3 regions of the Kitasatospora sp. NPDC058190 genome follow, and region 2 is predicted to be linked to each of the others. Evidence: predicted binding sites of a transcription regulator. Region 2 holds the regulator's gene; each other region holds the start of a gene.
What was found. Region 2 encodes HrcA, which represses chaperone genes, less so after heat shock. Its sites were predicted from a motif close to TTNGCACTCNGNNNNNCNGAGTGCNAA; they were not measured.
Positions count from the first base shown of each region.

Region 1 (6,902 bases), on a different contig from region 2:
ATGTGGCGGCGGACGTCCATCTCCCAGAAGCGGTCCTGCGCCTGGACGTAGCCCTGGGCGCGGAACAGGTCCTCGGGGGTGTCCGCGTACAGCTGCGGGATGCCGTTGGCGTCGCGCTTGACGTCGACCGGCGCGCTCAGGCCCGCCACCTTGACGCTGCCGTCCACCTCCGGGAAGGACGCGCGGACCGCGGCGACCCCGCGGTAGCCGCCGTAGCCGACGCCGGCCACCAGCAGCACGACCAGCACGATCACGATCAGACGGGCGCGCCGGAACTTCTTCGAGCGGGGCATCTGGGTCCTTGCGGTCCTGACTTCGGGGCGGGCGGGCGTGTCCAGGGCCTGGGGCCGTGACAGGGCACCACATTAGGCCGAGTTCGCGGACGGGCGTGCACGGGGGACGCTCCGGGCGGGATCTCGGGAGGTCAGGGAGCGACCCGGAACGGGCCGGTGGGCGGCGACGGAGGCAGCCAAACTAAAGATATGGCAAAATGTTAGACTGAGTAACGATCCGCAAGAGGAGCATTGACGCTTTCTTAACGGGTCTCCGCGAGCGCCCCCACGGCGCCCGCGCATGCTCGGAGCCACCCAGCGGTTCCGACCCTCCCAGCACGACCCAGCACCACCTGACACCCCGCCCGCCCATGCCTGCCCGAGGTGCCACTGCGTGAACGTCGCCCACCTGAACCAGCTCCTGCTCGAAGCCTCCGTGATCCTCCTGTTCGCGGTGGTCGCCGTGCGGTTCTCGACCCGATCAGGACTGCCCAGCCTGCTGATCTACCTCGGGATCGGCGTCGCCCTGGGCCAGAACGGAATCGGCGTCACCTTCAACAACGCCGAGCTGACCCAGGTGCTCGGCTACGCGGCGCTCGTGGTGATCCTGGCCGAGGGCGGCCTCAAGACCAGCTGGCGCGAGGTCAGACCGGCGATGCCTGCGGCCACCGTGCTGGCCACGGTCGGCGTCGCGATCAGCGTCTTCGTCACCGCGGCCGGCGCGCACTGGCTGGTGGGCCTGGACTGGCGGACCTCGCTGCTGCTCGGCGCGATCGTCTCCTCCACCGACGCCGCCGCCGTCTTCTCGGTGCTGCGGATGGTCCCGCTGCCGCACCGGCTCACCGGCCTGCTGGAGGCCGAGTCCGGCTTCAACGACGCGCCCGTGGTCATCCTGGTCGTCGCCTTCGCCTCCGCCGGCGAGCTGGACTCCTGGTACGTCCTGCTCGGCACGATCATCGCCGAGCTGGCGATCGGCGCGGCGGTCGGTCTGGCCGTCGGCAAGCTGGGCGCGTACGCGGTCAAGCACGTCGCGCTGCCCTCCTCGGGCCTGTACCCGATCGCCGTGGTGGCGCTGACCGTGCTCGCCTACGCCGGCGGTGCGCTGCTGCACGGCTCCGGCTTCCTCGCCGTCTACATCAGCGCGGTGATCCTCGGGAACTCCAAGCTGCCGCACGGACCGGCCGTGCGCGGCTTCGCCGACGGGCTGGCGTGGATCGGGCAGATCGGCATGTTCGTGCTGCTCGGACTGCTCGCCGCGCCCGAGAGCATGGGCAACGCGGTGGTGCCGGCGCTGGTGATCGGCGGGGTGCTGGTCTTCCTGGCCCGGCCGCTGTCGGTGGTGCTCACGATGACCCCGTTCAAGGTGCCCGGCCGCGAGCAGGCGCTGCTGAGCTGGGCCGGACTGCGCGGGGCGGTGCCCATCGTGCTGGCCACCATCCCGGTGGTCTCCGGCGCGCACGAGGCCGGGGACGTGTTCAACATCGTCTTCATCCTGGTCGTCGTCTTCACCCTGCTCCAGGGTCCGACGCTGCCCTGGATGGCCAAGCGGCTGCGGATCGGCGAGGGCGCGATGGGCCAGGACCTCGACATCGAGTCCGCTCCGCTGGAGAAGCTGCACGGACACCTGCTGTCGATCACGCTCTCGCCGACCTCGCGGATGTCCGGCGTGGAGATCGGCGAGCTGCGGCTGCCCAAGGGGGCGGCGGTCACCCTGGTCGTGCGCGAGGGCAGCTCCTTCGTGCCGGACAAGGCGACGGTGCTGCGCGGCGGGGACGAACTGCTGGTGGTCACCACGGACGAGGTCAGCGAGGCCGCGGAGCGGCGGCTGCGGGCCGTGGACAAGGGCGGCAAGCTGGCGGACTGGCTGAACGGGCGCTGAGGGCCGGGGCCGCTGCGGCCCGGGTGATCCGGGTGGCTTGGGCGGTCTGGGTGATCCGGGTGGCCTGGCGGAATCTACGCGCGTAACTGTATGCTGGTTCGACTACGCCGTATAACTACCGTTAGACCACCCCCAGCATCTGCCTGACGCAGAGTTGGCGCGACCGCTCGGCGGCCGCGGTTAGGCCCCGGCCCACCAGGCCCGGCCGACCCGGTATCTACCCCGGTCGACGCGCGAGAGGACGACTCTCGGCGCCGTCGGGGCCACCCCATGCCCTGCCGCGCTACCAGGCAGCAGGAAGGACCGACCGTGACGGCCCGCCGAACGGTCGACATCGCCGCGGAGACCACCGCGGACACCACCGCGCACCCCGCCGACCCCACCGCCGCGGCGCCCGCCAAGGTCGGGTACGGCGCACTGCTGCGCACGCCCGGCGCGTGGACGTTCCTGGTCCCCGCGCTCATCGCGCGACTGCCCTACGCGATGCTCAGCATGGGCATCCTGCTGCTCGTCGAGGACACCTACGGCTCGTACGGCACCGCCGGCACCGTCACGGCGATCGCCGCCGTCGCCCAGGCCCTGATCGGCCCGCAGACCGGGCGGCTCGCCGACCGGTACGGCCAGGCCGCCGTCCTCGTCCCGACCGTCGTGGTGCACGCGGCCTCGGTCGCCCTGCTGATCGCCCTCGCGCTCGGCCACGCGCCCGCCTGGAGCCTGTTCCTGGCCGCCGTGCCGGCCGGCGCGAGCGTTCCGCAGATCGGCGCGATGGTCCGGGCCCGCTGGGTGGCCACGATCGGCGCCGACGGCGCCTCCGCCTCCTCCGCGGCCAAGGTGAGCACCGCGTTCGCCTTCGAGTCCGTGACGGACGAGTTCACCTTCGTGGTCGGTCCGATCCTGGCCGCCAAGATCGCCACCTCGGTCAGCCCGGCCACCGCCCTGATCACCGAGGCCGCGCTGACCTTCGTCGGCGGCCTGGTCTTCGCCGCCCAGCGCCGCACCGCCCCGGCCCGGATCGCGCCGCAGCCCGGCGCGCGGCGCGCCTCCGCGCTGGCCTCGCCCGGCGTCCGACTGCTGGCCGGCGTGATCCTCGGGGTGGGGGCCGTGTTCGGCGGCATGCAGGTCTCGGTGAACGCCTTCGCCGACTCGGTCGGCCAGCACGGTGCCGCCGGCACGGTGTACGGGATCTTCGCCGGTGGCTCGATGGTGGCGGGCGTGCTCTACGGCGTCATCGCCTGGCGCCGGGCCGTCCAGCACCGGATGATCATCAGCTACGCACTGCTGGTGGTGGGCTGCTCGACGCTGTGGGCGATGCCCAACCTGGTCACGCTCTCGATCGCCGGGCTGGTCTGCGGCCTGGCCATCGCGCCGACCCTGATCAGCGGCTACACCCTGGTCGAGACCCTGGTCGAGGACGGGGCCAAGACCGAGGCGTTCACCTGGCTGACCGGCGCCATCGGCCTGGGCCTGGCGGTCGGCTCGATGGTCGCCGGGCGACTGATCGACAGCCACGGGCCGTCCACCGGGTTCCTGGTGCCGCTGGCCGGTACCGGGCTGGGGCTGATCGCGCTGGTGTCGCTGCGGCACCTGCTGGTCGCGCCGGGCGGGGCGGGCCGCGTGGTGGCGGGATCCGCCGAGCGCGGCGGTGCGGCGCAGCTGGTCGGTGCGGTCAAGGGCTGACCGGGCGGTCGGACGCGGCCCGGGGTCGGCTCATCTCACACCGGATTCGCTGGACTGATCCAACGGAATACCGCATCATTGACCATCGTTAGCACTCATCAGGCGAGAGTGCCAGGAGGAAGACAAGTGCCCACGTACCAGTACCAGTGCACCGAGTGCGGCAACGGCCTGGAGGCGGTGCAGAAGTTCACCGACGAGGCGCTGACCACGTGCCCCGACTGCCAGGGACGGCTCCGCAAGGTCTTCTCGGCCGTGGGCGTCGTGTTCAAGGGCTCGGGCTTCTACCGGACCGACAGCCGCTCGTCCTCCAGCAGCTCGGTGGGCGCCGGTTCGTCCTCCGGCTCCTCGACGTCGTCGTCCTCGACGTCCTCGGCGGGTTCGAGCTCGTCGTCCTCGTCCAGCTCGACCAGCTCGACCAGCAGCCCGGCTCCGGCCGCGAGCTGACCCCGGCGCTCGGCGCCGGATCGGCGTCCGGCGACTGCTCGGAAGCTTCGAGAAAGGCCCGTCGGCCCCGCTTCACGCGGGGCGGCGGGCCTTTCCGCTTGCCCTGTTCGCCGTCCGGCGCGGGCTTTCGTCAGCTTGCGGAGGTCGATCTCACCCGCGCGAGTGTACGAAGTTATCCACAGGGGCGGGTTGTCCACAGGCTGAGGGACAAGGCTTTCCGGTAGCGCCCGGGGCGCGCATCGTGTGGGTCACCGGAGACCGACCGATCGAGCCCGGAGGTCATGTCGATGACGACCATGAGCCTGTCCGTCCCACTGCCCGCGCCCACCGTGCCACCCCGGCGGGAGGTGCCGAGTTTCCCCCCGATCCGGCGCGGCTGCGGCGGGTGGCACCGCTGGCGCCGGGCCGTCCGGCGGCGGGCCGGGGTGCCCGCGCTCGTGCTCCTGGCGGTGGCGGCGGCGCTGGCGCTCGGGCCCGCGCGGGCCGGGCTGCCGCCGCCCTCAGGGGGCGCCGTGAGCCGTACGGGTTGTCAATCCGGGCCGGCGGGGGATCACCCGTAACCCCGGAACGACTTCGTCGTTCGAGGCGGCATGAAAGGCTTCAAGGAATTCCTGCTGCGTGGAAATGTCGTCGAACTCGCCGTCGCCGTGGTCATCGGCGCGGCTTTCACCAACATCGTCAACGCCTTCGTCAAGGGCGTGATCAATCCGATCGTCGGTGTGTTCGGGACGAAGGACCTGGGATCCTACAGTTCCTGCCTCAAGGGCCCCTGCGAGGTGAGCGCCACCGGTGAGGTCACGTCCGGAATCCTCATCCTGTGGGGGTCGGTGCTCAGCGCCGCCCTGCAGTTCCTGATCACTGCGGTCGTCGTCTACTTCGTCCTGATCGTGCCGATGAACAGGATGGCGGCCAGGCGCAAGTCCGCCGTCGAGGCGGCGGCGGAGGCCGAGGCCAAGGAGGTCCAACTGCTGACCGAGATCCGCGACGCGCTGGTCGCGGCGCGCTAGTCCCCGTGGTGCGGCGGACGCTGGCTCAGGTACCAGTCCAGCCCCCGCCCACCGCTCTCCCCCGTCCCGGGGCGCTCGCCCCAGCCGGCGTCGGTGTCGTCCCGGGACTGCTGGTCCAACGGGTCCCGGAAGACCAGCCGGGCCTTGGCCGCGGCCGTCCGCCGGGTCGCCGGCTGCTCGTCCCGCTCCTGCCGGACCTGTTCCTGCTCGCCCTGTTCCTGCTCGCTCACTCTGTCCACTCCCCTGATCACCCGGGCCGTCCTGTCCCTCCAGCCTAAGAGCCCGGTGGCACGCCGCGGGCCCTGGTGCGGAGCGCTCCGCACCAGGGCCCGGGAGGCAGACGGGCTCGGCTGCTCCCGGCCGAGACGGGCTCGGCCGTGGGCTCGTTCGTCAGGCGGCTCCTCAGGCGGCCTCGAAGCCCGCGTGGTCGGCGATCTTCTTCAGCTCGGCGAGCGCGTGCTTCTCGATCTGGCGGATCCGCTCGCGGGTGAGGCCGTGCTGCTTGCCCACCTCGGTCAGGGTGCGCTCGCGGCCGTCCTCCATGCCGTAGCGGGAGCGGATGATCGAGGCCGTGCGGTCGTCCAGCCGCCCGATCAGACCGTCCAGCTCCTCGCGGCGGAGCATGACCATCACGGCGTCCTCGGGGGACGTCGCCCCGGTGTCCTCGACCAGGTCACCGAACTGGGTCTCGCCCTCGTCGTCGACCGACATGTTGAGGCTGACCGGGTCGCGCGCCCAGTCCAGCACGTCCTTGATCCGGGCCTCGGTGGTGTCCAGCTCGGCCGCGATCTCGGCCGGCTCGGGCTCGCGGCCCAGCTCCTTCGACTTCTCGCGCTGCACGCGCCGGATCCGGCCGAGCTCCTCGACCAGGTGCACGGGCAGCCGGATGGTGCGGGACTGGTCGGCGATGGAGCGGGTGATCGCCTGCCGGATCCACCAGGTGGCATAGGTGGAGAACTTGAAACCCTTGGCGTAGTCGAACTTCTCGACGGCGCGCACCAGGCCTGCGTTGCCCTCCTGGATGAGGTCCAGCAGGGGGAGGCCGCTGCGCGGGTAGCGGCGGGCGACCGCGACCACCAGGCGGAGGTTGGAGCGGATGAACACGTCCTTGGCGCGCTCCGCGTCCTCGGCTATCGCCTCCAGCTCCTCGTGCGTGACGCCGTCCGGAAGTCCGTCCTCGTCCAGCAGGTGCTGGGCGTACACGCCGGCCTCGATCCGCAGCGAGAGCTCGACCTCCTCGGCGGCATCGAGCAGGGGCGTCCTGGCGATCTCGTCGAGGTACATGCCGACCAGGTCGCGGTCGGCCTCAAGGTTGGTCGGGCGGGCCGCGCGACTCCGGTCGGCCCTGTCGCGAACGACGGCACGGGTGGCCATGCTTGCTCCCTTTGACTGGTGTTGCCGAGGTCTGCCTGCCTGCCCGTGAGGGCAAGAAGTGCGGGCCCCTACGGGCCTCACACGTAACGATCCAACGAACAGAATCCGGACAACATTCCCAAGTCACTCAGATTCTTCCTCGCGATGCAGTATCCTGCCGGTTTTCATCCCGGTTCTGGACGCTCGGTGACCGGCCGAGCACCCAATGCGCCCGCATGCGATCGCTTCGCGCGATCGACCGGGACACCT
Region 1 covers NZ_JBHVVI010000005.1:96,956-103,857, reverse strand. Annotated here, with positions in the region: gene ACFVWU_RS03760 (penicillin acylase family protein) at 1-293, opposite strand, end outside; gene ACFVWU_RS03755 (potassium/proton antiporter) at 667-2,151, shown strand; gene ACFVWU_RS03750 (MFS transporter) at 2,569-3,828, shown strand; gene ACFVWU_RS03745 (FmdB family zinc ribbon protein) at 3,955-4,272, shown strand; gene mscL (large conductance mechanosensitive channel protein MscL) at 4,863-5,279, shown strand; gene ACFVWU_RS03735 (hypothetical protein) at 5,276-5,509, opposite strand; gene ACFVWU_RS03730 (sigma-70 family RNA polymerase sigma factor) at 5,682-6,653, opposite strand.
Region 1: a site for HrcA is predicted at 3,917-3,943, ahead of ACFVWU_RS03745 (FmdB family zinc ribbon protein). Genes of this name have one in related genera too.

Region 2 (6,902 bases):
AACGGGGACGGCGTGTCGGCGGCCAGCGTGATCAGGTACGGGCGGCAGCCGTTCGGGAAGGACAGGTCGAAGGCGTGCGCGTCGTAGACCGGGTCGAAGTCGCGCACCGACAGGAAGGCCAGGTAGCGGCCGTCCGCGGTGAAGGCGGGCGAGGTGTCGACGAACCGCTGCTGGGTGACCTCGCTGACGGTGCGGGTGGCCAGGTCCGCCAGCACGATCTGGCGCAGCGAGTACGGGCCCATCCGGTGCACCGGGCGGGACCAGGCCAGCCAGGCCGAGTCCGGGCTGAACGCCAGCCCGCCGACCTCGCCGTCGGTGCTGCGCTCCAGCTCGTGCACGGCGCCGTCGGCCAGCGCCACCAGCAGCACCCGGCCGTCGTGCACGCCGAGCGCGGCCTGCTTGCCGTCCGGGGAGACCACCAGCGAGTTGACCCGGCCGAGCTGCCCGGCGGCCAGCCGGCGCCGCTCGGCGCCGTGGACGGCGGGGGCGTACTCCAAGGCGTCCTCGCCCTCCGCGTCGGACACCCACAGCACGCCCTGGCCGCCGTCCTCGCCCGGCACCACCCGGGCCAGCCGCGCGCGCACGCCCGGGGTCTCGTCCAGCACCCGGGCCGGGCCCTCCCGGTGGGTCAGCCAGTGCACGCTGCCGCGCACCACCACCGCGCCGGCCCGACCGGTGCGGTCGGGGGAGACGGACTCCAGCCAGTGCGCGGTGTGCACCGGGCGGGGGCGGCGGCCGGTGCGCGGGCCGGCCAGCCGGATGTCCAGGCGGCGCGGCTCGGCGGTGTCCAGGTCGTCCAGCAGCCAGAGGTCGCCGGCCCGGTGGAGGACGACCCTGGTGCCGTCGGTGGTGGCGTTGCGGGCGTAGAAGCCGTCCGGGTCACCGGTGTGGCGGCGCAGGTCGGAGCCGTCCGGGCGGCTGGACCACAGCTCGCCGACGCCCTCGTGGTCGGACAGGAAGGCGATCCGACTGCCGTGCGGGGAGCCGGCCACCCACAGCGGGGAGTCGAGCTGCCCGTCCAACTCCTCGTGCACGCGCCTGAATTCGTCCTGCCCGAGCCACAACTTGCCGGCCCGGCCACCTCGGTAGCGCTTCCACCAGGCCGGCTCGCGGTTGTTGACGGTGACCAGCAGCACGCGGTCCCCGTCCGGCTCGAAGGCGAGCCCGCCGACCGGCCCGTACGGCAGCCGCACCGGCTCACCGCCGTCCAGCGGCACCGCGTGCGCCCAGCAGCGCCGCACGCCGGACTCGCCCGCGCCGGTGGTGGCGATCGGACGCCCGTCGGCGGTCCAGCCCTGCACCCGGGTCTCGGCGTTGCCCCAGTACGTCAGCCGCCGGGACGGACCGCCGTCCACCGGCACCACGTGCACCTCGGGGGCGCCGTCCCGGGTGGAGGAGAAGGCGATGTGCCGCCCGTCCGGCGAGAACCGGGGGTGGTGCACCGGCAGGTGATCGGCCGTCAGCCGCCAGGCCCGCCCGCCGTCCAGCGGGGCCAGCCAGACGTCGTCCTCGGCGACGAAGGTGACCAGGTCACCGTGCAGATGGGGATGGCGCAGATAGGCGCCCGCGGAGGTGCTCAGGGAGTCCGTCACCCGGTCAGCGTAAGCAGGCACGGGTACGAGCCGCTCCGTTTTCCCGAGACTCCCGGCGGGCGCACGGGTAGCGCGGGAAGCCCTACGACCAGCGGCCGGTGCGCCCCAGCAGCAGCGCCCCGGCGGCCACCCCGGCGGTGGAGGTGCGCAGCACCGACGGGCCCAGCCGGTACGGCTTCGCGCCCGCCTCGGCGAAGGCGGCCAGCTCCTCCGGGGAGATCCCGCCCTCCGGGCCGACCACCAGCACGATGTCCCCGCCGGCGGGCAGCGCGGCGTGCGCCAGCGGCTCGGCGCCCTCCTCGTGCAGCACGGCGGCGAAGGCGGCCTGCGCCAGCAGCGGGGTCAGCTGCCGGGTGGTCATCGCCTCGCGCACCTCGGGGAAGCGCAGCCGGCGGGACTGCTTGCCCGCCTCCCGGGCGGTGGCCCGCCACTTGGCGAGCGCCTTGGCTCCGCGCTCGCCCTTCCACTGGGTGATGCAGCGCGAGGCCGCCCAGGGGACCACCACGTCCACGCCGACCTCGGTCATGGTCTCCACGGCCAGCTCGCCGCGGTCGCCCTTGGGCAGCGCCTGGACGACGACGATCCGCGGCGCCGGCTCCGGCTCCCGGCGCACGGCGGTCACCGTGACGTCGATCGCGTCCTTGCCGAACACCTCGGCGACCGTCCCGTCCGCCCCGAGCCCCAGCCCGTCCGCCAGGGTCACCGCCTCACCGGCCGTCAGCCGCTTCACCGCCGCCGCGTGCCGCCCCTCCGCCCCGTCCAGGCGCACCAGCGCCCCGGGCGCGGCGGCGGCGATCCGCTCGGTCTCGACGACGAAGACGGGCGCGGTCATGAGAGGGAACCTCCAGGAATGGAACGGAAACGCGAAAGAGGTGCCGGGGAGCTGCCCCCGGCACCCCTTCCCGGACGACTACCGGCCGTTGAAGGCGTCCTTCAGGCGCGAGAACAGGCCCTGCTGGCCCGGCGCGAACTGGCCGGACGGGCGCTCCTCGCCGCGCAGTATGGCGAGCCGGCGCAGCAGCTCCTCCTGCTCGGCGTCGAGCTTGGTGGGCGTCTGCACCTCGACGTGCACTATCAGGTCGCCCCGGCCGCCCCCGCGCAGGTGGGTGATGCCCCGGCCGTGCAGCGGGATCGACTGGCCGGACTGGGTGCCGGGCCGGATGTCGACCTCCTCCAGCCCGTCCAGGGTCTGCAGCGGCACCTGGGTGCCGAGCGCGGCGGCCGTCATCGGGATGGTGACGGTGCAGTGCAGGTCGTCCCCGCGCCGCTGGAAGACGCTGTGGGTGGTCTCGGCGATCTCGACGTACAGGTCGCCGGCCGGGCCGCCGCCGGGGCCGACCTCGCCCTCGCCGGCCAGCTGGATCCGGGTGCCGTTGTCGACACCGGCCGGGATCTTGACGGTCAGGGTGCGGCGGGCGCGGACCCGGCCGTCGCCGGCGCACTCGGGGCACGGGGTCGGCACGACGGTGCCGAAGCCCTGGCACTGCGGGCAGGGGCGGGAGGTCATGACCTGCCCCAGGAAGGAGCGGGTGACCTGGGAGACCTCACCCTTGCCGCGGCACATGTCGCAGGTCTGCGCGGAGGTGCCGGGGGCCGCGCCCTCGCCGTTGCAGGTGGTGCAGGTGACGGCGGTGTCGACCTGGAGTTCCTTGGTGGTGCCGAAGGCGGCCTCCTCCAGGGTGATCTCCAGCCGGATCATGGCGTCCTGGCCGCGGCGGGTGCGCGAGCGCGGGCCGCGCTGGCCGGCCGCGGCGCCGAAGAAGGCGTCCATGATGTCGGAGAAGCCGAAGCCCGCCGCGCCGGCGCCGAAGCCGCCCGCGCCGCCGCCGCCCGGTGAGAGCGGGTCGCCGCCGAGGTCGTAGACCTGGCGCTTCTGCGGATCGGAGAGCACCTCGTAAGCGGCGTTGATCTCCTTGAACCGCTCCTGCGTCTTCGGGTCCGGGTTGACGTCCGGGTGCAGTTCGCGTGCCAGGCGCCGGAACGCCTTCTTGATCTCGTCCTGCCCCGCATCCCGTCGGACGCCGAGTACCGCGTAGTAGTCCGTGGCCACCAAATGCTCCGCTTGTTCCGCCTGTAGTAGTGCGACTGGACACCACCGTCAGTTCTGACGGTGGTTGCTTGCTACGACTCGGCCAGGATCTGACCCACGTACCGTGCCACCGCCCGCACCGCCCCCATTGTGCCCGGGTAGTCCATCCGGGTCGGACCGATCACACCGAGTTTGGCCACGCTCTCGTCGCCCGAACCGTAGCCGACCGACACCACCGAGGTGGAATTCAGCCCTTCGTACGCAATCTCGCGCCCGATCCGGACCGTCATCCCGGCGTCCCCGGTCTCACCCAGGAGGCGGAGCAGGACGACCTGCTCCTCCAGGGCCTCCAGCACCGGCTGGATGGTGAGCGGGAAGTCGTGGCCGAAACGCGTCAGGTTGGCCGTGCCGGCCAGCATGATCCGCTCCTCGTTCTGCTCGGCCAGCGCCTCGAACAGCGTCGCCAGGACCGTACTGACCGTCGGCCGGTCGATCTGCTCGAACGTGGCCGGCAGTTCCTCCAGCAGCCCCGGGACGTCCGGCAGCCGCTGGCCGGCGGCCCGGACGTTGATCCGCGCCCGCAGGTCCGCCAGGACCGTCTCACCGACCGTGCCCGGGCAGTCGACCATCCGCTGCTCGACCCGGCCGGTGTTGGTGATCAGGACCAGCATCACCTTCGCCGGGGCCAGCGCCACCAGCTCGATGTGCCGGACGGTGGAGCGGGTCAGCGAGGGGTACTGCACCACGGCGACCTGCCGGGTCAGCTGGGCGAGCAGCCGCACCGTGCGGGCGACCACGTCGTCCAGGTCGACGGCGCCGTCCAGGAAGTGCCGGATCGCCCGGCGCTCCGGGGCGCTCATCGGCTTGATCTCGGCGAGCTTGTCGACGAACAGCCGGTAGCCCTTGTCGGTGGGGATGCGCCCGGCACTGGTGTGCGGCTGGTGGATGTAGCCCTCCTCCTCCAGCGCCGCCATGTCGTTGCGCACGGTCGCCGGGGAGACTCCGAGGTTGTGCCGTTCCACCAGGGCCTTGGAGCCGACCGGCTCCTCGGTGCCCACGTAGTCCTGGACGATGGCACGCAGAACGGCGAGCTTGCGCTCGTCCAGCTGGCGGACCTCACCGGCCATGGGCACGCACCTCCGTCTTCGCACGTTGTCCGTCTGTGATGCTGCGGGCCGCTCCTGGAGGACCCCGACCCTGGCACTCTGCGCACACGAGTGCCAAAACCGTACCTGCCAGTGTAAGGCCCGGGTCCTGTCCCAGGAACGGCCCGGCCGGAGTGATCCTGCCCGCAGTCCCGGGGCACGGCCCCTTCCGCCGCAACTCGCGGCGCGGGGGTGGTGCCCTGGGGCCGTCCGGGTGGCAGCATCGAAAGCGACGGCGAACGGAGGAGCAAGAGATGTCGAGCTCGGGCCAGCACACCCGTTTCGCGCCCGATCGCGGCCTGACCAGCCGCATGGTCGCGACGATGTTCGTGATCGGGCTGCTGTACGTCGGTTTCACGGGCCTGCTGATCGCGCTGCTGCGCGGGGCCTGGCCGCTGATCGTGCTGATCTCCGGCGGGCTGTTCGTGGCCCAGTTCTGGTTCAGCGACAAGATCACCGAACGGGCGATGGGCGCCCACCAGGTGACCGAGGAGCAGTACCCGCAGCTGCACGGCACCATCGACCGGCTCTGCGCCCTGGCCGACATGCCCAAGCCCCGTGTGGCGGTCGCCGACAACGACATGCCGAACGCCTTCGCCACCGGCCGCAACCCGCAGAACGCCGTGGTCTGCGTCACCACCGGCCTGCTGCGCCGGCTCGAACCCGAGGAGCTGGAAGGCGTCCTGGCGCACGAGCTGTCGCACGTCGCCCACCGGGACGTCGCGGTGATGACCATCGCCGGCTTCCTCGGCGTGCTCGCCGGGGCGATGACCCGGATCGCCATGTACGGCGGGTTCATGGGCGGCGGGCGCAACAACAACGACCAGAACACGGCCATCGCGGCGCTGGTCATCCCCCTGGTGTCGATGGTCGTCTACGCGATCAGCTTCCTGCTCACCCGGCTGCTCTCCCGCTACCGCGAGCTGGCCGCCGACCGGGCCGCCGCCCAGCTCACGGGTCGGCCCAGTGCCCTGGCCTCGGCCCTGACCAAGGTGACCGGGCAGATCGCGGCCATCCCCACCGAGGACCTGCGCAAGTCGCAGCCGTACAACGCCTTCTACTTCGCCCCCGCGCTGAGCGCCCGGGAGACCGCCTCCCAGCTGCTCTCCACCCACCCGACGCTGGAGAAGCGGCTGGCGCAGCTGGCGAAGATCTCCGAGCAGCTCGGCCGCTGATTCCCGTTGAGGAAAGGACCACCGTGGGATTCCTGGACGCCCTGTTCGGCCGCAGCAAGCCCGTCAAGCCCGACCTCGACCAGCTGTTCGGCGTGCCGTCCGCCGCGCTCACCCTGGAGGCCGGGGCCGGGTTCCTCCCCACCGGGCTCGGCTCGGTCTGCTTCGCGGCCGTCGAGGGCGCGGCCTTCGTCCAGGTCGAGCAGCAGGTCCGGGCGCTGCTGGACGCCGACACCGAGCGCGGCGGCGTACCGGTGGAGGCCTCCAAGGACGGCTACGGCTACTCCTGGCTGCTCGCCCGGCACCAGCCCGGGGAGCTGCCGGAGCTGGTGAACGACCTGCACGCGGTCAACAGCGAGCTGGAGGCGAACGGCTTCGGGCCGCAGCTGCTCTGCTCGCTGGTCTGCTTCCGGAACGGCGAGGGGCAGTCGCTGGCCCTCGTCTACCTCTACAAGCGCGGCAGCTTCTACCCCTTCGCCCCGATGCCCGGTGGCGGGGAGCGGCGCAACAGCCCGCTGGAGCTGCAGGTCAACGCGATGCTGGGGAACGACCTGCGGCTGGAGAAGGACCTGAGCCGCTGGTTCCCGGTCTGGGGCGCGCCGGGGCTCTGACGGTCCGTCCGTATAGTCGCCTCCATGCGCAGCCACCAGTACGGGCCCGACCTCACTCCGCCGTGGAAGAAGCAGCAGCCGGCGCCCGAGGTGCCCGCCGAGCGGGACCTGGTGGTCGAGGAGGCCGCCACCGGCTTCTGCGGGGCGGTGGTGCGCTGCGAGAAGACCGCCGAGGGGGTCACCGTCACCCTGGAGGACCGTTTCGGCAAGCACCGGGTCTTCCCCCTGGTCCCGCGCGGCTTCCTGCTGGAGGGCAAGGTCGTCACCCTGGTCCGCCCCAGCGGCCCGGCGGCGCCCCGCACGCCCGGCCGCACCGCCTCCGGCTCGATCGCCGTCCCCGGCGCCCGCGCCAG
Region 2 covers NZ_JBHVVI010000053.1:14,599-21,500, reverse strand. Annotated here, with positions in the region: gene ACFVWU_RS23615 (S41 family peptidase) at 1-1,592, opposite strand, end outside; gene ACFVWU_RS23610 (16S rRNA (uracil(1498)-N(3))-methyltransferase) at 1,675-2,424, opposite strand; gene dnaJ (molecular chaperone DnaJ) at 2,503-3,642, opposite strand; gene hrcA (heat-inducible transcriptional repressor HrcA) at 3,714-4,748, opposite strand; gene htpX (zinc metalloprotease HtpX) at 5,021-5,941, shown strand; gene ACFVWU_RS23590 (hypothetical protein) at 5,965-6,549, shown strand; gene ACFVWU_RS23585 (DUF3097 domain-containing protein) at 6,574-6,902, shown strand, end outside.

Region 3 (6,902 bases), on a different contig from region 2:
GGCCAGGATTCCGGTGGCATGCTTGAGCAGGACCCGCCCGGCCTCGCTGAGCTGCATCCCGCGGCCCGAGCGGACCACCAGCGGGGTGTCGACCGACTTCTCCAGGGCCTTCATCTGCTGGCTGATGGCAGGCTGCGTACACCCCAGCTCACGGGCGGCGGCGGAGAAGGAGCCGGTGCGGGCGACGGCACGCAGGACGCGCAGATGGCGGGCCTCGATCATGCCTCAGTTATAAGGCAATCTTTGAATTCTGCAAAATTCTACTGATAGTTGAAGCCTGGAGCACCCGCCCGAGCGGGCGAGTCCCCCGCCCCGAGCCGAAGGGGCGCGCCGGTGCCGAAAGCGAGGAGCGACAAGCGAGGCACGAGCGCCGGAACGACGACCGTCGGCACCGGGTCCGAGCGCCCCGGAGGCGAGCGGGCGACCAGCACAGAGCCGCATCACAGCCGGAGGCCCGGCCCGCCTCCCCGAGGGAGCGGACCGGGCCTCCGGTCAGGCGTCGGAGCCTCAGTGCGAGTGGCCGTGGCCGTGCGAGTGGCCGTGACCGTTCTCGGCCTCCTCCTCCTTCTTCTCCACCACGAGGGTCTCGGTGGTGAGGAGCAGGGAGGCGATCGAGGCGGCGTTCTCCAGCGCGGAGCGGGTGACCTTGACCGGGTCGATGACGCCGGCCTTCACCAGGTCGCCGTACTCGCCGGTGGCGGCGTTGTAGCCCTGGCCGATCTCCAGCTCGGAGACCTTGGAGGTGATGACGTAGCCCTCCAGGCCGGCGTTCTGGGCGATCCAGCGCAGCGGCTCGTGCAGCGCCTTGCGGACCACGGCGACACCGGTGGCCTCGTCGCCCGACAGGCCCAGGCCGTCGTTCAGCACCTTGGCGGCGTGGACCAGGGAGGCGCCACCACCGGCGACGATGCCCTCCTCGACCGCGGCGCGGGTCGCCGAGATGGCGTCCTCCAGGCGGTGCTTGCGCTCCTTCAGCTCCACCTCGGTGGCGGCGCCGACCTTGATGACGCAGACGCCGCCGGCCAGCTTGGCCAGGCGCTCCTGCAGCTTCTCGCGGTCCCAGTCGGAGTCGGTCGCGGCGATCTCGCCCTTGATCTGGGCGACGCGGCCGGCCACGGCCTCGGCGTCACCGGCACCGTCGACGACCGTGGTCTCGTCCTTGGTGATGGTCACGCGGCGGGCGGTGCCCAGCACGTCCAGGCCGACCTGGTCGAGCTTGAGGCCGACCTCCTCGGAGATGACCTGGCCACCGGTCAGGACGGCCAGGTCGCCGAGGATCGCCTTGCGGCGGTCGCCGAAGCCCGGGGCCTTCACGGCGACGGCGTTGAAGGTGCCACGGATCTTGTTCACGACCAGGGTCGACAGCGCCTCGCCGTCGACGTCCTCGGCGATGATCAGCAGCGGCTTGGAGGCACCGCCCTGCAGGATCTTCTCCAGCAGCGGCAGCAGCTCCTGGATGGAGGAGATCTTGCCCTGGTTGATCAGGATGTACGGGTCCTCCAGGACCGCCTCCTGCCGCTCCGCGTCGGTGACGAAGTACGGCGACAGGTAGCCCTTGTCGAACTGCATGCCCTCGGTGAAGTCCAGCTCCACGCCGAAGGTGTTCGACTCCTCGACGGTGATGACACCGTCCTTGCCGACCTTGTCGATCGCCTCGGCGATCAGCTCGCCGACCTGGGTGTCCTGGGCGGAGAGGGACGCGACGGCGGCGACGTCGTCCTTGCCCTCGATCTCGCGGGCCACCGACAGCAGGTGCTCGGAGACGGCGGCGACGGCCTTGTCGATGCCCTTCTTCAGGGCGGCCGGGCCGGCACCGGCGGCGACGTTGCGCAGACCCTCGTTGACCAGGGCCTGGGCCAGCACGGTGGCGGTGGTGGTGCCGTCACCCGCGACGTCGTTGGTCTTGGTGGCGACCTCCTTGACGAGCTGCGCGCCAAGGTTCTCGTACGGGTCGTCCAGCTCGACCTCACGGGCGATGGTGACACCGTCGTTGGTGATGGTCGGGGCGCCGAACTTCTTGTCGATGACGACGTTGCGGCCCTTGGGGCCGATGGTCACCTTGACGGTGTCGGCCAGCTTGTTGACACCGCGCTCCAGCGAGCGGCGGGCGTCCTCGTCGAACTGCAGGATCTTCGCCATGTTCCCTATTCCCTCGGGGCTGCGGCCGGCCCAGCGGCCGCCGAACTACGTGAACCAACAACCACGCCCCGGGCCCCTGTCACTTGGGACACGGATCCGGGGCGGGTCGGGACGTCTTACTTCTCGATGATCGCGAGAACGTCGCGGGCGGAGAGCACCAGGTACTCCTCGCCCTGGTACTTCACCTCGGTGCCGCCGTACTTCGAGTACAGGACGATGTCACCGACGGCGACGTCGAGCGGCAGACGCTGGCCGTCCTCAAAGCGGCCCGGGCCGACGGCCAGGACGACGCCCTCCTGGGGCTTCTCCTTGGCGGTGTCCGGGATAACCAGGCCGGAGGCCGTGGTGGTCTCGGCGTCGAGCGGCTGGACCACGATGCGGTCCTCAAGCGGCTTGATGGCAACCTTGCTGCTGGTGGTCACGTCCGAGCTCCCCTTCGGAGATTACGGGGTTTTCTAACGGGTAGGGGCGAACCTGCGAGCCTGCCGTCGCGGGGGTCAGACACGCGTCTTCGCGTTAGCACTCCCCCAGTGGGGAGTGCCAAGGACGACCATAGGCCGCGGTTAGCACTCAGTCAACCAGAGTGCCAACGGCGCGCCCTGAAGTCCCGTGCCACGGATGAGTAGCCGTACTCATGTGCGGCGCCGGGCCGGGCGGCCAGACTCCTGCCATGACCGACACCCCGGTACGCATCGGCCCGACCCGGCCCAAGGACGCGGCTCTCGCCCTGCTGGCACTGCCCCTGCTGGGAGGCGTGCTCCCCTTCGTCGTCTTCTTCTTCATCGCCTGCCTCGGCAGCGGTCCCGGCGCCGGGGACGACGGGGACGGGCGCGGGTGGGCCTTCCTGGGCGTCGGGATGATGGCCGGTCCGGTGGCCGCCCTCGTGGCGGCCGTCCTGGTGGCCGTGCGCAGCCGGCGCTCCGGCTACCAGTTCCTCCCGGTCGCCGCGGCGCTCTCGCCGTTCCTGCTGCCCGTGGTCCTCTCCTCGGGCGTCCTGTGGCGGTGAACCGACCGCCGACCCGCCCGCGCACGCACTGAGCGGCGAGCCTGCTGCTCTCCCTTCACGCCGTACGTCGCGGTGGCGGCTCCGCTCCTCGGGCCGCTGGGCATCCGGCCGGCCGGCCGTCTCCGCGTCCTCCGACCGGTCAGAATGGCCCCGTGGACACCGAGAACCTCCAGCCCCTGCTGACCCCCGAGGGTCAGGCCCTGCTCGCCGAGTTGCGCGAGTTCACGCCCGAGGAGGAGTTGGCGCTCGCCACCCGGCTGCGGCGGGAGCATCCGGCGGAGCTGGTGTCGGCGGCGTTCGGGCAGGCGCGGTTGCGGCAGCGGGCGCGGGCGAAGTTCGGGGCGGACGCGGACCTGATGTACTTCACGCCCAACGGGGTCGAGCAGTCCACCCGACGCAGTGTGGCCGAGTGGCGGGCGCGCCGGTTCGCCGGGCTGGGGGTACGGCGGCTCGCCGACCTGTGCTGCGGCATCGGCGGGGACGTGCTGGCGCTGGCCCGGGCCGGGATCGAGGTGCTGGCCGTCGACAAGGACCCGGCGGCCTGCGCCGCGACCGCGGCCAACGCCGCCGCGCTGGGGCTCTCCGAGCTGGTCGAGGTGCGCTGCGCGGACGTCGCCGAGGTGGACGTCACCGGCTACGACGCGGTGTTCACCGACCCGGCCCGCCGCACCTCGCGCGGCCGGGTGTTCGACCCCGAGGCGTACGCCCCGCCGCTGTCCTGGGCGATCGAGGCCGGACGGCGGACCCCGATCGGCGCGCTGAAGGTGGCGCCGGGCATCCCGCACGAGGCCGTCCCGGCGGACGCCGAGGCGGAGTGGGTCTCCGACCACGGGGACGTCAAGGAGGCGGTGCTCTGGTTCGGCACCGAGTCCGCCCGCCCGCACCGCGCCACCCTGCTGCCGCAGGGCGCCAGCCTGACCGGCGGCGACCTGCCCGACCCGCCGGCCGGCCCGGTCGGACGGTACCTGTACGAGCCGGACGGCGCGGTGATCCGGGCGCACCTGGTGGCCGAGGTGGCCGAGCAGGTCCGCGGCCGGCTGATCGACCCGAAGATCGCCTACCTGACCTCGGACGAGCTGGTCGCCACCCCGTACGCGCACGCCTTCGAGCTCACCGACGTGCTGCCGTTCCACATCAAGAAGCTGAAGGCACTGCTGCGCGAGCGTCAGGTCGGCACGGTGGTGATCAAGAAGCGCGGGATGGCGATCACCCCGGAGGAGTTGCGCCGTCAGCTCAAGCCCTCCGGGCCGAACACCGTCACGGTGATCCTCAGCCGTACCGACCACGGCCCGCTGATGATGCTGGGCCGACCCGTCCAGGCGCCCTGAGGGCGGTCCTAGGAGGCGGGCGGCTGGATGTAGTCGTCCAGCCGGGCCACCGAGAAGCCCTGTTCCTGGATCCGGGCCAGCAGCTCGCCGAACATCTGGGTCATCGTGGCGCCCTTGAGCTCCTTGGGGCCGCGGAAGTGCGCCAGGATGATGTCGCCGGGCTTCAGCTTCTTGTCGGCGGCCTGGTACTGCATGTCGTGGATCTGCATCGACTCGCGCCAGAGCACGATCGCGCGCGGACCGCACTGCTGCACCGAGGTGTTGAGCATCGGGGTGTTGGCGCCGTCTCCGAACGGCGGGCGGAACAGCAGCGGGGCGGTGCCGTACTGCTGGGTGAGCGCGGCCTGGTCGTCGCAGATCTCGGACTTCTGCTTGTCCGCCGAGAGCTTGCTCATCACCGGGTGGGTGACGGTGTGGTTCTGGATGTGGTTGCCGAGCGCCTGGAGCGGCTTGAAGTAGCCGTAGTCGTTCTTGACGATGTCCTTGGTCAGGAACATCGTGATCGGCACCTTGAGGTCGGTCAGCATCTCGACGAACTTCGGATCCTTCTCCGCGCCGTCGTCGAGGGTGATGAAGACGACCTTGTCGCTCGTCTTCACATCGCTGAACACCGGTACGGCGCCGGTGCGTTCGAGCTTGATCGGCTTGTCCGTGGGCGGCGCGGGGGCCGGGGCGAGCGGCTTGAGGTTCCACTTCGCCCAGGCCGCGGCGTCGCCCTCGGCCGGGGCCGCGCCCGAGGTGGTGGCCGCGGCCGCCGGTGCGGCACCGCCGGACGGCTGAGGCGCGGCCGAGGCGTTCTTCGTCGCGGCCGGGGCGGCGCTGCCGCCGCCCCCGTTGTCGCCGCACGCGGTGGCGAAGGCCAGCAGGGCCAGCGCCCCCGCCGCGTACGTCCTGGTCCTGCTTCGCCCGTCCCTGTTCACCGCACCGCGCTCCCGGTCCCGTCCAGCTTTCTCACAGCTATGCACGGTAGCGGCCGGGGTGGCGGTTCCCGACCACGGTCTACTCGACGTGGTCGCTGGTGAAGGACCAGCGGTGCACCGGGCGGCCGAGCAGCTCGGCCGGCGGGTCGGCGACCGGGGCCGGCTCGCCGCTCCACCAGGTGATCAGCAGCACCCGCTCGCCCGGGGCGGAGAGCAGTTCGAGGCGCTCCAGCCCGGCCGCGCCGCGGACCGCAGGCAGTACGAACTCCCGCACCCAGGTGGCGAGTTCCACCCCGCGGCCGTCCGCCGCCCGGGCCTCCCACATCGCGGCGACGGTCACGCGGCCCCCCCGCCGAGGGCGTCGTAGGCCTGGCCGTGGACGTCCCCGTGCCCGATGTCCGCCGTGGGCACGTGGACGTCGGTCACCGGCAGCGAGGAGTCGGCGGACAGGTCGAGGGCGGAAGGCGTGCGGCCCCGCCACACCATCTCGGAGCCCAGCGCCGCCACCATCGCGCCGTTGTCGGTGCACAGGCCCGGCCGCGGCACCCGCAGCCGGATCCCGGCGCGGTCGCAGCGCTGCTGGGCCATCTCGCGCAGCCGGGAGTTGGCCGCGACGCCGCCGCCGATCATCAGGTGGTCGACGCCGTTGTCCTTGCACGCCTTGACGGCCTTGCGGGTGAGCACGTCGGTGACCGCCTCCTGGAAGGAGGCCGCGACGTCGGCGATCGGCACCTCCTCGCCGGCCCGGCGCTTGGCCTCCACCCAGCGGGCGACGGCGGTCTTCAGGCCGGAGAAGGAGAAGTCGTACTCGGGGTCGTTCCTGCCGCTCAGGCCGCGCGGGAAGTTGATCGCCTTGCGGTCGCCCTCGCGGGCCGTCCGGTCGACGATCGGCCCGCCCGGGAAGCCCAGGCCGAGCACCCGGGCGACCTTGTCGAAGGCCTCGCCGGCCGCGTCGTCGATGGTCGCGCCGAGCGGGCGGACGTCCGTGGTGATGTCCTCGCTGAGCAGCAGCGAGGAGTGCCCACCGGAGACCAGCAGGGCCATCGTCGGCGAGGGCAGCCGGCCGTGCTCCAGCTGGTCGACGCAGATGTGCGAGGCGAGGTGGTTGACCCCGTACAGCGGCTTGTCCAGCGCCCAGGCGTACGCCTTGGCGGCGCTGACGCCGACCAGCAGCGCGCCGGCCAGGCCGGGGCCGGCGGTGACGGCGATGCCGTCCAGGTCGCTCGCCTTGATCCCGGCGGTGTCCAGGGCGCGCTGGATGGTCGGGACCATCGCCTCCAGGTGGGCGCGGCTGGCGATCTCCGGGACGACGCCGCCGAAGCGGGCGTGGTCGTTGACGCTGGAGGCGACCGCGTCGGCCAGCAGCGTGGTGCCGCGCACGATGCCGACGCCGGTCTCGTCGCAGGAGGTCTCGATGCCGAGGACGAGCGGTTCGTCAGCCATGGCGGGTGTCCTCAATGTCCTTCGGGTCAGTGCTGTCAGTGCTCGGGTGGTCGAGGCGCATCACCA
Region 3 covers NZ_JBHVVI010000089.1:23,988-30,889, reverse strand. Annotated here, with positions in the region: gene ACFVWU_RS32150 (LysR family transcriptional regulator) at 1-222, opposite strand, end outside; gene groL (chaperonin GroEL) at 508-2,139, opposite strand; gene groES (co-chaperone GroES) at 2,256-2,561, opposite strand; gene ACFVWU_RS32135 (hypothetical protein) at 2,810-3,145, shown strand; gene ACFVWU_RS32130 (SAM-dependent methyltransferase) at 3,298-4,473, shown strand; gene ACFVWU_RS32125 (polysaccharide deacetylase family protein) at 4,482-5,393, opposite strand; gene ACFVWU_RS32120 (hypothetical protein) at 5,473-5,733, opposite strand; gene tsaD (tRNA (adenosine(37)-N6)-threonylcarbamoyltransferase complex transferase subunit TsaD) at 5,730-6,836, opposite strand; gene rimI (ribosomal protein S18-alanine N-acetyltransferase) at 6,829-6,902, opposite strand, start outside.
Region 3: a site for HrcA is predicted at 2,703-2,729, ahead of groES (co-chaperone GroES). Genes of this name have one in related genera too.